DNA from 2 places in the Streptococcus sp. SR4 genome. Region 2 is predicted to be linked to the other one. Evidence: predicted binding sites of a transcription regulator. Region 2 holds the regulator's gene; the other holds the start of a gene.
The links. Region 2 encodes Rex, which represses fermentation and respiration genes when NADH is low (regulators of the CRP and FNR family bind a similar motif). Its sites were predicted from a motif close to TTGTGAANTANTTCACAA; they were not measured.
Positions count from the first base shown of each region.

Region 1 (7,445 bases), on a different contig from region 2:
AGATAGTCTTTTTGAACAACCTCTCCCTCCTCATTAAATGCTAAAGCTTGTTGAGTTGCTCCTACACCAAGGATTGCCACCTCTGGGGAATTAAGGATTGGTGTGAAGTATTCTACACCTGGCCCCCCTAGGTTCGTAATTGAGAAAGTAGAACCACTATATAGGTCAGATGCAAGTGTACCTTTTCGAGCTTGATTAGCCAAAGTCTTAATACTTTGACCAAGATCTGCTAAGGTCATACGGTCTGCATCTCGAATAACTGGAACAACCAGACCATCATCCAAAGCTGTTGCCATACCAATATGAATGCGTTCGTGAATCTTATGAATTCCGCCACCATACCAAGCATTCAAAGCTGGAAAATCTCTCAAAGCTTTGGTTACTGCTTTAGTTAATAGAGTTGTGATACCTAGTTCACCATTTTCAAGTGGAGTATGTACCTTGGCCTTAAGTTCTTTACGGAATTTCAAAAGCTCAGTTAAATCAGCCTTACGATGGAGTGTCACTTGAGCAGAAGAATGAAGACTGTTCATCATACGTTCGGCAATAATCTTACGCATGCCCTCGAGCCCCTCACCGTATTGTCCTGTGGCCATAGCTTGTGTTAGAGGTTCAACGACCTTATCAGCAACAAGACTTGGTTGGTAAGATTCTACATCACGTCTTGTAATACGACCATTTCCACCTGTTCCTTTAATAAGGGAGATATCATAGCCTTTCTCAGTAGCCATCTTACGAGCCACCGGTGTAATGAAAATTCGTTCCCCACTAGTACGAGCTATAGGTGCTGTAGTAGATTTAGGACTAGACGGTGTTGGATCTTTAGCGACTTCAGTTGGAGCTTCCTCTTGTGCAGGAGCTTCTTGGGTTCCTACATTTTCTCCTTCCTGGCCAACCCATCCAACAACTTCTTTACATTTAACTGTAGCACCTTCACCATGCACAATGTCTAGAACAACCCCAGAAGCAGGGGATTCGACTTCACTAGTCAATTTTTCAGAACTAATTTCCAATAAAGGCTGACCACTTGTTACTGTATCACCAACTTGGACCAACCACTTTTGAATGAGTCCTTCAGTCATGGTTAGTCCGAGCTTGGGCATTAAAATTTCTGTTGCCATATGCGCCCTCCTATCCTTTCAAGTCCTGAATCAATTCATCAGCTACTTTCAAGACCTTATCCGCATCCGGGATATAGGCTTGTTCTAAGTTTGTCGCAAATGGAACAGGAGTATTTGGTGCACAAACACATTTCACTGGTCCATCAAGATAATCAAAAGCTTTATCTGAAACTACAGATGCAATATCAGTTGCAGTATTGTTATGTGGGTTTGCCTCATCCACAATAATCAAACGACCCGTTTTCTTCACGGAATTTAACACAGTTTCTTCATCCCATGGAGCAACTGTACGAAGATCAATCACTTCTACAGAAATGTTGTCTTTTGCTAAACGATCTGCAACCTCATAAGCTACATACAACATCTTACCAATTGTCACAATTGTTAAATCCTTACCTTCTCTACGAACGGCAGCCTTTCCAATTGGTACAGTATAGTATTCTTCTGGCACTTCCCCTTTTAAGCCATAGAGGGTTTTGTCCTCAGAAAAAATAACAACATTATCATCTTCAATTGACGCCAATAGTAAACCCTTAGCATCATATGGTGTAGCAGGAACAACTACCTTAATACCTGGAATAGATCCAAAGAGACCGTAATATGAGCCGGAGTGTTGAGCCGCAGCTGAAGCACCCGCACCGTGCATAGTACGCACAACCATCGGAACTTTAGCTTTTCCTCCAAACATGTAACGCATCTTAGATGCCTGTCCTAATAGGGCATCAAAACAGAATCCAATAAAATCATTAAACATCAACTCTGGTACAGGTCTTAGTCCCGTAAGCGCCATCCCCACCGAAGCTGATAAATAGCCGTGCTCAGAAATCGGAGTATCAATAACACGTTCCCTGCCATATTTCGGCATCAATCCTCGTGTGATACCCATGACACCGCCCCAGGCATCCTCGTTATTATTTTCTAAGTGTTCAACATTAACACCACCTGCGATATCCTCTCCTAGAAGAACAACTCGCTCGTCTCTTTCCATGGCTTGATCGAGCCCTTCATTGATGGCTTTCATAAATAATGTTTCTCTAGTCATTATGAATCCTCCTCAATCAGTCTGCAAATACGTCTTCGTAGAGAGCTTCTTCTTTTGGAATTGGGCTCTCTTGAGCAAAGTGGATTGCATCTTCAACATCTTTTTGTGATTGGGCAACAATCTCATCCAATTCATCTTGGCTAAGGATACCCTTTTCAGTTACAAGGTCACGAAATACTTCCAAGGCATCCACATCTGCCCATTCTTTTTCGATTCCATCTGGTGCTTTGTATTTTTGCTCATCTCCTTCGAAATGGCCATGGTTACGATAAGTAATAGCTTCAATTAACGTTGGACCATCTCCACGACGCGCACGTTCAATGGCCTCTTTAGCCACTTGATAAACAGCAAATAAGTCCTTACCATTAACGCGAACTCCAGGCATATTGTAAGCTTGTGCACGTTCAGCAATTGTTGGTGAACCTGATGAGTACCATTGTGGTGTTGATTCTGCAAAAAGGTTATTTTCATTTACAAATACCACAGGTAGATTCCAAATAGAGGCCATGTTTAAGCACTCATGAAAATTACCTTCGTTGGCAGCACCGTCACCAAAGAAACATACAGCAACATCATCAGTCTTTAGATATTTGTTACGCATAGCAGCACCAGTCGCAAGACCAAAGCCTCCACCTACCATACCGTTAGCACCAAGGATTCCTTTATCCAAGTCAGCGATATGCATAGAGCCACCCTTACCTTTACCAAGCCCTGTAGACTTACCAAAGATTTCAGCCATCATTTTTTTAAGGTCTCCGCCTTTAGCCACACAGTGTCCATGACCTCGGTGTGTGCTAGTAATGTAGTCTTTATCAGTCAGGTTAGCACATACCCCAGTCGCAATAGCTTCCTCACCTGAGTAAAGGTGAACAAATCCTGGAATTTGACCGATTGAAAAGAAATGTCGTGCATTTTCTTCAAAATTTCGAATATCCCACATAGTCTTATACATGGATTTAGCCTCTTCTTTTGAAACATTTTCCACACCAAGATCATGGGCAGTTTGAACCTTAACTTCTTCCTTGGTTAAGGTTTGTCCCTGATGTTTTTCTTTCATTAGGGCTTGTGGCAATTCTTGATAATGTGTCATATTGTTTCCTCCTTCTATAGAGAACTTTATAAAAAAACAAATATTATTGACATATATATAAATTTGAAAAAATGAAAATGACTACACTAAACCTATCTATCGAGCTTAGGACCTTAAAATCAGTCTTGCAACTTCCTGAACCAACTCAGAAATTGTTGGATGTGCAAAAATAGTCTTATCAAGCTGATCAAGTGTTCCTTCAGCATCTTTCAAGACAATCAAGGATTGTAAAATATCAGTTGCATGTGGGCCAACGATAACGGCACCTAATAGTAGGTGATAGCGTTTTTCAGAGACAATTTTAACAAAACCTTTTGCTGAATTAGACGCAATTGCTCGACCATTATAAACATAAGGAAGTTGACCAACTGATACATCATATCCTTGTTGTACCGCCTCCTCTTCTGACAAGCCAAAAGAAGCAATCTCTGGCGTTGTAAAGAGCGACCGTGGAACACTTGAATTATCCACCGGTTCCTCAGCCTGACGACAAATGGCTCGAACAGCTTTGATTCCCTCGCTACTAGCAACATGAGCTAACATATATCCAGGAATCAAATCCCCAATCGCATAAACACCTGATTGAGATGACTCGTAATAACTATCTACCTTTATAAAACCTTTTTCAGTCAGCTCCAAGCCCATCATTTGGGCTAACTCAATATTTGGCTTACGTCCTGTTGCTACAAGTAAGTTATCATAAGAGTAGGACTTGCCATTTGCTAGAATTACAGCATTTTCTTCAACTCTATCTATGCTAACTCCTTCCAGTATAGTAATTCCAAGTTGCTCCATCTTTTCTCTAATAATGGAACGTGCTTCGTCATCTTCAGTTGCCAAAATTGTTGGTGCAACCTCTATTACTGTCACATCCACACCTAGTGGAGCCATAGCAAAAGCTAACTCAACGGAAATAATACCCCCACCAATGATAACCAAACGTTGAGGAAGTTCCTTTAAGTTGAAAAAGCTATCTGTTGTCAAATAGTCAACATCGTTAATACCAGGAATAGGAGGAATAAATGGATGACTCCCCGTCGCCAAAATAACAGACTTACCTGAGACTCTTTCACCATTAACTTGGAAGGTTTTATCAGAAATATAAGATGCCTCACCTGCAATATAGGTGATACCTAATTGTTTAAAACTTGATTGAATACCAGACTGCAGTGTTGCTACGACTTGATCTTTGCGAGCAACAAGTTTTTGAAAATCAAGATTATCATTTAAAATTGTTACTCCATACTGAGAGGCTTCTTTAGCAGCTAATAGCCAATGAGCATGTTCAAGATAGGCTTTGGATGGGATACAGCCAACGTTCAAACAAGTGCCACCTATGGAGTTTTTCTCAATGACAGTTACCTTTTTACCTAAACGGGCAGCTTCTTCAGCAGCAACATAACCGCCAGGACCTGCCCCTATAATGAGAATATCACATTGACTCAAAACAATACTCCTTTCTAGAATGGAAGTCGGCTGTTAGCCGAACCACTTCAAGTAGGACAAAAACTCGGAGATGTTTTTGAAAGCGTTTTCTATACTTTGATTATAAAACTAATACTTATGAAAATCAAGTAATTCACTGAAAATGTGATGTTTTGGTAGTGAAAATATTCACAAGTAATGCAAACGTTTGCCATTCCCTATTCGGGATGACGTCAGCACTTATACTTTGCTGATTTTTATAGACACTAGATAAATACAAATCTCCCCTAATCATTAAATAATTCTTCAAAATGTTATAAAAAACACTCTAGCGTCTATAGCTTGTATAAAACTATAGAAATTAGAGTGCTTTTACTATTAGAAAGAATATGTATATGGAGTTAAAAAGGAATTTGAATTAATCTAAAGAAAGTTGATTTTTCAACTGAATAATATTATAAGAATATCGATTTGTAGTTATTTTGAAAGTAATCTTATAAGTGAGTAATTAGGAGTAGAATATGACAACTCTATTTTTTTGTAGAGTAGCTTTTGTAGCTTTTATGTGAAAAATCAATTGGCTATTTAATTATTTATCGTCCTTTTTAATCATATTTTTCACACCTTCGATAGCGCCTTCAACAGCATCTTTGGCATCTTCGGCAACTTCTTTCACTTTTGAGACTGCTTTTTCAGCAGCACCCTCTTTTTCTGTTTTTTTATCACCAGTTAATTTTCCGACACCTTCTTTAAATGCGCCTTTAGCTTGGTTGAGTTTTTCTTCTACTGACATAATTTTATCCTCCTTTGGACATAAAGATTGTTAAATATGAACGCTCTTCAATAATACATTCAAATTTTTAAGTATAACAAGATAAGTTAAATTATAGCTTTTGTGTTGAAGTCGAGTCATAAACAGCTTGAACACCCTCACTAACGTTATCTTTATTTGCTGATAAACCATTAGCTAGTCCATGTTTACCACTTTTTAAATTTATCAGCACTAAGTTTGCTAGTTGATTGGAGTCTTCCTATCGAAATATTGAAAATTATTCTTTTTTTCCTAAGAAAAATGATACTACTGCAACAACAATAACTGCCCCTAAAATTGATGGAATTAAGGCCATTCCAGCTAGTCTAGGTCCCCAAGAACCGAAGAGTGACTGTCCAACAGATGAACCAATTAAACCTGCAAAGATATTGGCAATTATTCCCATGGAACCTCCCTTTTTAGTGATTCCACCAGCAATAAAACCTATAAAGCCTCCGACAATAATAGCCCAAAGCATAATGTCTCCCCCTTTCTAAATAGAGGAAAGTTAGATTGTTTGGAAAATCAAACCATCTAAAGAGTTACATTTTAGCTAAAACATTTTTTATATTAATCTTAACAATCATAAGATTAATGTTAGTATATACCTGTTAATAACAGTATATGTTAATCAAATTGATAAGTCAATGAAAATGTTTGCGCTTACACAAAAATAGACATGAAAACCATCCTGGGATTTTGCAATCGCTTGTATGGTTTTACAATTTCTCTTATCTCATTTTTTTGTTAAAAGTCTACACATACTTCTACTATTATTAGGACTTCCTCTAAATGGATTGATTTATGAATTAAAAGTTTGATTAAACTGCTACATTCATATGATTGATTAGCATTTTAGCCACAAAAGAAAATAGCCCTAAGACGTTCGAGTGACGAAAGTAAAAATAAAATGTATAATTGAGACATGTAAACCCTTACACGGTTTTCTTTAAATCGTAAGTATCTAACAAAATAGTATAAATAATACACCAAACACTGCATCACTTTCAGTAGGAGTTTAAAATTAATATGGAGTAGTGAATTGATTACAAATTGAATGTAGAATATAAAACACGCCCACGTAAAGAAGTTACAATAATAATGACCAATGATTTAGATACGTCGTCAAAGAGTGAGCTTAAAAAGTTGACTATACTAACAAAGAGGGAGTACTGTTATGGAAAAAGTTTTGAAGGATGGTAAACTTTATTCTCTCATAGAATTTAGGGACAAAATCTATGAGGATTTAGATTTATCAAAAAGTGACTTAACCACTTTATTGTGTGCGATATTGATTGCATCTATTGGTTTGAATATGAATTCTATTCCAACAATTATAGGGGCAATGTTGATTTCTCCATTGATGACACCTATCCTTGGAGTAGGTTTTGCGTTAGCAATATTAGATACAAAACTTCTCAAAAAATCGTTTAAAGTTCTTTTTATTCAAGTTGCAGTAAGCCTCTTAGCCTCTACACTTTATTTTTTAATTTCGCCCATTTCTTATGCAAGTACGGAAATTATTGCTAGAACTTCGCCCACAATTTGGGACGTTGTAATAGCATTCGTCGGTGGATTAGCCGGCATTATTGGAGCACGAAAGAAAGAAGCTAATAACATTGTTCCTGGTGTCGCCATTGCAACTGCTCTTATGCCACCTGTTTGTACCGTGGGGTATTCTATTGCCACAGGAAATCTTGAGTATATGATAGGGGCGTCATATTTGTTCTCCATTAACTGCAGTTTTATTATGATTGCTACATATATTGGCACTAATGTGATGATGGTTAATAATCCTTATGTTAAACATAATCGTGAAGCCTCTAAAATGCGAAAAATATTAATTCTAGTCTCGCTTGTTCTTATTATTCCAAGTTTAGCTTCTGCAACTACCTTAGTTAGAGATACGCTAATCAATGAGTCTATCAATAATTATCTATCTGATCAATTTGAAAA
Region 1 is NZ_AZYW01000047.1:91,465-98,909, reverse strand. It holds gene HMPREF1519_RS05960 (dihydrolipoamide acetyltransferase family protein) at 1-1,121, opposite strand, end outside; gene HMPREF1519_RS05955 (alpha-ketoacid dehydrogenase subunit beta) at 1,132-2,163, opposite strand; gene HMPREF1519_RS05950 (thiamine pyrophosphate-dependent dehydrogenase E1 component subunit alpha) at 2,180-3,253, opposite strand; gene lpdA (dihydrolipoyl dehydrogenase) at 3,359-4,699, opposite strand; gene HMPREF1519_RS05940 (CsbD family protein) at 5,268-5,471, opposite strand; gene HMPREF1519_RS05935 (GlsB/YeaQ/YmgE family stress response membrane protein) at 5,728-5,967, opposite strand; gene HMPREF1519_RS05930 (DUF389 domain-containing protein) at 6,667-7,445, shown strand, end outside.
Region 1: a site for Rex is predicted at 4,856-4,873, ahead of lpdA (dihydrolipoyl dehydrogenase). Genes of this name have one in related genera too.

Region 2 (7,445 bases):
AATGTTTCTTGATAGACTTCTGTTGTAACTGTTTATCCATACGAGCATGGGCGTAACCATGCTTGGCAAACAGCATGAGACCAGAGGTATCCTTGTCTAGACGTGTCACGATATGGACACGCTGGTTGGGATAATTATTGCTGACAAAGTGATATTTGACAAAATTAGCCATAGTATTATCATGGTTAACACTTGGAATACTAGCATAGCCATAGGGTTTATTAATCACCAAGAAGTTATCATCCTCATAAACTATATCCAAGTCAAAAGGAATGGGTTTCAAGGTTTCATGTGGTGCCTCATCAGGGATTTCTATGGCAACCACGTCTCCCTCATGAACAGGATAAGTCGCAAACTGCTCCTCACCATTGACCCAGATATGACCACCCTCAAACTTAATCTTGGCCAGAAGTCCTTTTGAAACATCGTGCTCCTTCAAAAAGGTCTTAACTCGACATGAACGTCCTACAGTAAATTCATATCTCATTCTTCCATGTCTCCAATAAAGGAATCACGGACCCGTTCCCAGAAACTTGTGTGACTGGCACTGGCCACAAAGGAAATCTTACGTTGGTCGATTGAAAATTCTACCTTTTTCACATTACGGTTGGTATAGGTTTTATTATCAACGGATAGAGTGTAGCTTCCCATTCGGGTAGGATAAACGGTAATCTTCTCATGCTTAGGTACAATAAGGGGACTTCCTAGGGTACGATAAACACGATTATTAAGACTGGCAATCTCAGTCAGTTGCAAGGCTTCAATGGTGGGATGAAGGACCGCACCACCCAAAGATTTATTGTAGGCCGTTGATCCTGTAGGCGTTGACACCGACAGCCCGTCACCACGGAAGCTCTCAAACAAGACATCATTAAGGCAAACATCTGCTGCCATGGTTTTCTCATTACGCTTTATGGCTGCTTCATTAAGGGCAATCGACGTAAAAGAACGCCCATCAGCAAGAGTCAATTTGACATTCAAAAGAGGGTAAGAGATCTTAGCACCACTATCTTTTCGAAGCGTCTCGATTAATTGATCCACTTCACTGTCCAAATAATCCGTATAAAAGCCTAAGTGACCCGTGTGAATCCCTACAAAACGCACACGAGCAAGCTCTTTTTCATACATATGAAAGGCCGATAGCAACATACCATCACCACCAATTGAGATGACCACATCTGGATTTTTCTTGGTCAAATAAAAATCTGGATCATCTCGAAAGGCATTAAAAAGTTTTGAGGCCACACGCCTACTTTGGGGTTTGCCATTGGCAATAATAGCTACCTTCATCTCATCCGAAGAGGTCTTCATCTGTGTCATCACTATTTCCTACACTATCCTTCAAAGTTCTGTTAATTGGATCAAAGAGCAACTGGGCATCTCTAATATCATCACGTATCTTACGCATTTCTTCATCAAGTTCATAAGCCATGCGGGCCGTAGTTTCCAAGCGAAGTTTAATCTCCTCAGGAAAATTCCCCTGATACTTGTAATTAAGGGAATGTTCAATGGTGGCCCAAAAGTTCATGGCCAAAGTCCTAATCTGAATCTCTGCAAGAATTTCCTTACGACCATCTATGGTATCAACGGGATAAGAGATAATAACATGATAAGAGCGATAACCCGAATTTTTACGGTTTCTGATGTAGTCACGCTCTGAAACAATAGTCATATCACTACGATGACGAAGCAAAGCCAAAACTTCATCCACATCATCGACAAATTGGACCATGACTCGGAGACCAGCGATATCCTGCATATCTTGAGCCAAATTTTCAATCGAAAGGCCACGAAGGGCGATTTTCTCCTCAATGGAAGCTACTGACTTCACACGTCCCGTCACAAACTCAATGGGCGAGTGACGATTTTGCTTACGAAATTGTTTACGAATGCCTCGGAGCTTGATTTTGAGCTCACCTACGGCCTGAATATAGGGGTCTAGAAATTCTTCCCAATCCATGGTCAAGATAGGACTCCTCCTTGTCAAAAGCTTTAGTTTTTTATAAAATAAATACAATCTGTTATATTATACCACATTTGAAAGCACAAGGGAGGACACACATGAACCATTTAGAGATAGAGTACAAGACTCTACTCACCAAAGACGAATACAATCGTTTAGCGATGCTTTTCTCCCATGTGACACCTGTTACGCAAACAAACTACTACATCGACACTCCTCAGAGTGACATGAGAAATAAAAAGTTGTCTTTGCGTATTAGGACACTTCCCACTCATGGTGAGCTGACCTTGAAAATCCCTGAAAAAGTCGGGAACATGGAGTACAACCTTACCATGGATTGTGCGGATGCTAAGGCTTTGACTAAGTCGCTGGACTTTCCTGATTGTCAAATTAAATCCATTCTTTTAGAACGTGGGGTTAAACTAGAGGACCTAACCATCCTCGGACATTTGACCACAACTCGTCGCGAATACCAGACCAACATCGGCCTCATGGCTCTTGATGTCAATGTCTATGCTGACAAGAAAGACTACGAGCTTGAACTAGAAGTTTCGGATGCTGAGAAAGGTAAAGACGACTTTGATGCCTTTCTTAAAGAAAATAATATTGACTTTAAGTATGCCAAGAGTAAGGTTGCACGCTTTGTAGCTACCCTCAAACGAGACAAAGACTAAAATTTAGACAAGGAGTTGGCTCCTTGTTTTTTTTATTTTAAACACATGTAGCTTCAAATACCACAAGTATTTAGAACTTCAGAGGGTAATAGATTTCTCTAAAAACGCATACAAAGGCGTTTTATCTAACAAAGGTTCGGTATTTTTCACTAATATCATACTTTGATGGCTGAAATTTCTACTTCTTTTTGCTAAAATAGAACTATCTGTAGTTTTATTACAATAGCCCTAACTGGGCTTAGCATCTTATTTTTTTAAAGGAGTCACCATCGTCATGGTACATCAAAAAGCAAACCCACAATTGAAATTGTTCTCGCTCAGCTCAAACCCAGAAATTGCTGAAAAAATTGCTGAGGCTACTGGATTGCCACTTGGTAAAGTATCTTCACGTCAATTTTCTGACGGTGAAATCATGATCAACATTGAAGAGTCTGTTCGTGGGGACGATATCTATATCATCCAATCTACTAGCAACCCTGTTAACGACCACCTTTGGGAATTGCTCATCATGATTGATGCCTGCAAACGTGCCAGTGCTAACTCTGTCAACGTTGTTATGCCTTACTTTGGTTATGCACGTCAAGACCGTATCGCTGCGTCACGTGAACCAATCACTGCTAAATTGATAGCCAATATGCTAGTTAAAGCTGGTGTCAATCGTGTCTTGACGCTTGACCTTCACGCTGTCCAAGTTCAAGGATTCTTCGATATCCCAGTAGATAACCTCTTCACAATGCCTTTGTTTGCTGAATACTACAACAAAAAAGGATTTACAGGAAGTGATGTTGTCGTTGTTAGCCCTAAAAACTCAGGTGTTAAACGTGCTCGTAGCTTGGCGGACTACCTTGATGCACCAATCGCTATCATTGACTACGCTCAAGATGATTCAGAACGTGAAGAAGGCTACATCATCGGTGAGGTTGAAGGAAAAACAGCAATCTTGGTTGATGATATCCTTAACACTGGTAAAACGTTTGCTGAAGCTGCTAAAATCCTTGAACGTGGTGGCGTTAAAGACATCTATGCAGTAGCTAGTCACGGTCTCTTTGCAGGAGGTGCTGCTGAAGTCCTCAACGCTGCTCCAATTAAAGAAATCTTGGTGACAGATTCAGTTGCAACTAAAGAAAAAGTTCCTACAAACGTTAAATACATTTCAGCAAGTAAGCTAATCGCTAACGCTACTACTCGTATTTTCGAACGTCAACCACTTAGTCCACTCTTTGCATATACAGCACACGAGGACTAAGCTATGGTTTATTTGGACAATGCAGCAACAACTCCTTTAAATACTGCTGCTATTTCAGCTATGACACATGTCATGACTGAAACCTTTGGAAATCCATCCAGCCTCCATGCTTACGGTCGACAGGCTTCTAAGGAACTTCGTGAAGCCCGTGAAGAAATGGCCAAACACTTTGAAGTCCCTGCTCGTAAGCTTATTTTCACTTCTGGTGGGACTGAAGGAAACAATACAGCTATCAAAGGTTACGCCCTAGCCAATCAATATAAAGGTAAGCACCTGATTACAACTGCTATTGAACACCACTCTGTCCTTCACACCATGGCCTACTTGGAAGAGCGTTTTGGTTTTGAAGTAACCTATATTCAACCAGAAAATCAAGTCATTACTGCCCAACAAATCGCTGATGCCTTACGTGACGATACCATTCTGGTTTCTGTTATGTATGCCAATAATGAGACTGGCCAATTACTTCCTATTAAGGAAATTGGAGACTTGCTTGCCAATCACCAAGCTGCCTTCCACGTCGATGCCGTTCAGGTAGCAGGAAAGCTTCCTATTCACCCAGAGGAACTTGGAGCCGATTTTCTCTCTATTAGTGCCCATAAATTCCACGGACCTAAAGGTGTCGGCTTGCTCTATCATAACGATTTGCATTTTGACAACCTACTCCACGGTGGTGAGCAAGAAGAAAAACGCCGTGCCAGTACTGAAAATCTGGTCGGTATTGCCGGTATGACCGCAGCTTACAAACAAGCTAGCGAGAATTACCAAGACAATTACCAGCATGTTGAAACGATTCGTCAGGCCTTTCTAGATTCCCTTACCATTCCTTATGAAATCAATGGTGGAAGACCTAGCCTACCTCACGTCATCAACATCAGTTTTCCTGGTAAGGAAAATGGGCCTCTCTTAACCTTGTTAGACCTAGCAGGCTTTGCTGTCTCAACGGGTTCTGCTTGTACTGCTGGAACTGTTGACCCTAGCCACGTCATCCAGGCCCTCTATGGCAAGGATTCTGACAAGCTAAAAACAGCCATTCGCATTAGTTTATCAGAGGAAAATACCGCTGAAGAACTCCAGGCCCTAGCAGAAAAACTTAATCAAATCATAGGAGACTAACATGGCATTTGAAAAAAGCATTCATTTGACTGACTGTAAATACCGTTACACCATCAGTCCTAATGTCAAAAAATTCACCCTACGTGATACGACTTTTGTGCAAAATAAAATCGGAAACTACGAGTTGCACCGCCTTCTCGAAAAAGTGCCTAACTCAGGCGAAGGTTTCCCACTCAAAATCACTATTAACAAAGACTTGACTGGTTTCAAATTGTCGATTACAGACAAATCTGGCCTTCGTAACGTTAATATCTTTAAAAATGAAGATCATCACATCTTGCAAGAGAAATTCTATTTCTTGATGCAGAGTTTGGTTGATCGTAACGTTTTCGAGCAAGAAGAAGTCTAAATTTTTTCTTACTACATAGAAATAGCCTATCCATGTGATAGGTTTTTTATATCGCCTCATCTACACTATTTTGTTGCAATCTTCACAAACTTTTCTTAAAATATAAGAGAATCATACTAATTAAAGAAAGGAAAGCGATCAATGACATTTGAGAAAAACATCCCAAACGCCACTGCCAAACGTCTCTCTCTCTACTATCGTATTTTCAAACGATTCCATCGTGAAAATATCGACAAAGCAAGCTCTAAACAAATTGCTGAAGCGATTGGGATTGACCCTGCTACTGTTCGTCGGGACTTCTCCTACTTTGGCGAACTAGGTCGTCGTGGTTTTGGTTATGACGTGAACAAGCTAATGACATTTTTCGCTGAACTCCTTAATGACAATGCGACAACAAAGGTACTCCTCGTAGGTGTTGGTAATGTCGGGCGTGCCCTCCTCCACTACCGTTTTCAAGAGCGTAACCGCATGCAGCTAGTCATGGCTTTTGATACAGACGATAACGAACTGGTTGGAACTCAAACCGAAGACAAGATTCCTATCTATGGGATTTCCCAGATTAAGGACAAGATTGCCCAAGAAGATATCAAAACAGCCATCCTTACAGTGCCATCAGTTAAGGCCCAGGAGGTGGCTGATCTTTTGGTTGAGGCTGGAATTGAAGGCATTCTCTGCTTCTCTCCGGTCAACCTCAATCTTCCACGCCATGTGGTGGTCCAATATGTAGACTTGACTAGCGAACTACAAACCCTACTCTATTTCATGAAAGAAGAAGAAAAATCAAGGAGAAACAATGACTAAACCAATTATCGGAATCACTGCCAATGTAAGGCCTAATCCAGCCCATGAAGACATCAACTGGTCCTATGCCCCATCTGGCTTTGTAGAAGGAGTTCAAAGAGCCGGTGGCCTAGCAATCCTACTACCAGTATCCGATCCTTCGGAAGCCAAGACCTACATCTCCATGATTGACAAACTCATCCTGATCGGTGGACAAAACGTTGACCCTAAATTCTACAACGAAGAGAACCATGCCAGTGAAGATGACTTCTTCCTCGAACGGGATATCTTTGAAATGGCACTCATCGAGGAAGCTACTAAGCAAAAGAAACCCATCTTTTCAATCTGTCGTGGAACCCAACTCATGAACGTCGCACTTGGTGGTAGCCTCCATCAAGATATTGAGAATCACTGGCAGGACAAGCCTTCTGATTACCTCTACCATGAGATGATTGTTGATGAGAACAGCAAGTTGGCAGAAATCTACGGACGCGAAACGTCTATCAACTCCTTCCACCATCAAAGTATCAAACACTTGGCCTCTGACCTTCGTGTCATTGCGCGTGATCCTGAGGACAACACAGTCGAAGCTGTTGAGTCAAATAGTCCAGACCTTCGCTTTCTTGGTGTACAGTGGCACCCAGAGCTTCTCCTAGACAAACGTGAAGAAGACCTCAAACTCTTTGAATACGTCGTTAACGAACTTTAAAAGCAACTGAGACTGCACTCAGTTGCTTTTTCTTGTCTTTATCCCATCGGCTCAATCTAAAGCTCAAAATCCTCCCTCTCCTCACGAAAGGAATAATAGGTTGATTTTCCAACAATCAGATGATCAAGCAGACAAATCCCTAAGTCATCACAGGACCGCTTAATCTTTTGAGTAAAATCAATATCATTACGACTAGGATAGGCTTCCCCCGAAGGATGATTGTGAACCACAATCAAAGACGTTGCCATCAGATGACAGGCATAATGTAAAATCTCACGTGGCTCAGCAATCGAACGACGGACCCCACCAATAAAGACCGTCTTTTGCTGAATAATACGGTTCTGCGTATCCAAATAGATAGCCACCAGATGCTCCTGAGGCTTGTCGCCAATATCCAACATCATACGACGCGCCACCTGCTGGCTAGACATAATCTGCTCAGACCGAGCCAACTCAGCCTTCTCAATCCGCTTAGCCAACTCCACCATAGCCTTGAGCTCAATAGACTTCACACGCCCAATACCAGGAATCTCCTGAAGCTCATTCAAGGACAAACGAGACAAATCCGCCAAACTCGTCATCCCTTTCAAAATACGATTGGCCATAGA
Region 2 is NZ_AZYW01000068.1:53,602-61,046, forward strand. It holds gene HMPREF1519_RS07960 (RluA family pseudouridine synthase) at 1-487, opposite strand, end outside; gene HMPREF1519_RS07965 (NAD kinase) at 484-1,320, opposite strand; gene HMPREF1519_RS07970 (GTP pyrophosphokinase) at 1,292-1,966, opposite strand; gene HMPREF1519_RS07975 (CYTH domain-containing protein) at 2,062-2,637, shown strand; gene HMPREF1519_RS07980 (ribose-phosphate diphosphokinase) at 2,912-3,883, shown strand; gene HMPREF1519_RS07985 (cysteine desulfurase family protein) at 3,887-4,999, shown strand; gene HMPREF1519_RS07990 (DUF1831 domain-containing protein) at 5,001-5,348, shown strand; gene HMPREF1519_RS07995 (redox-sensing transcriptional repressor Rex) at 5,490-6,149, shown strand; gene HMPREF1519_RS08000 (gamma-glutamyl-gamma-aminobutyrate hydrolase family protein) at 6,142-6,837, shown strand; gene radC (RadC family protein) at 6,894-7,445, opposite strand, start outside.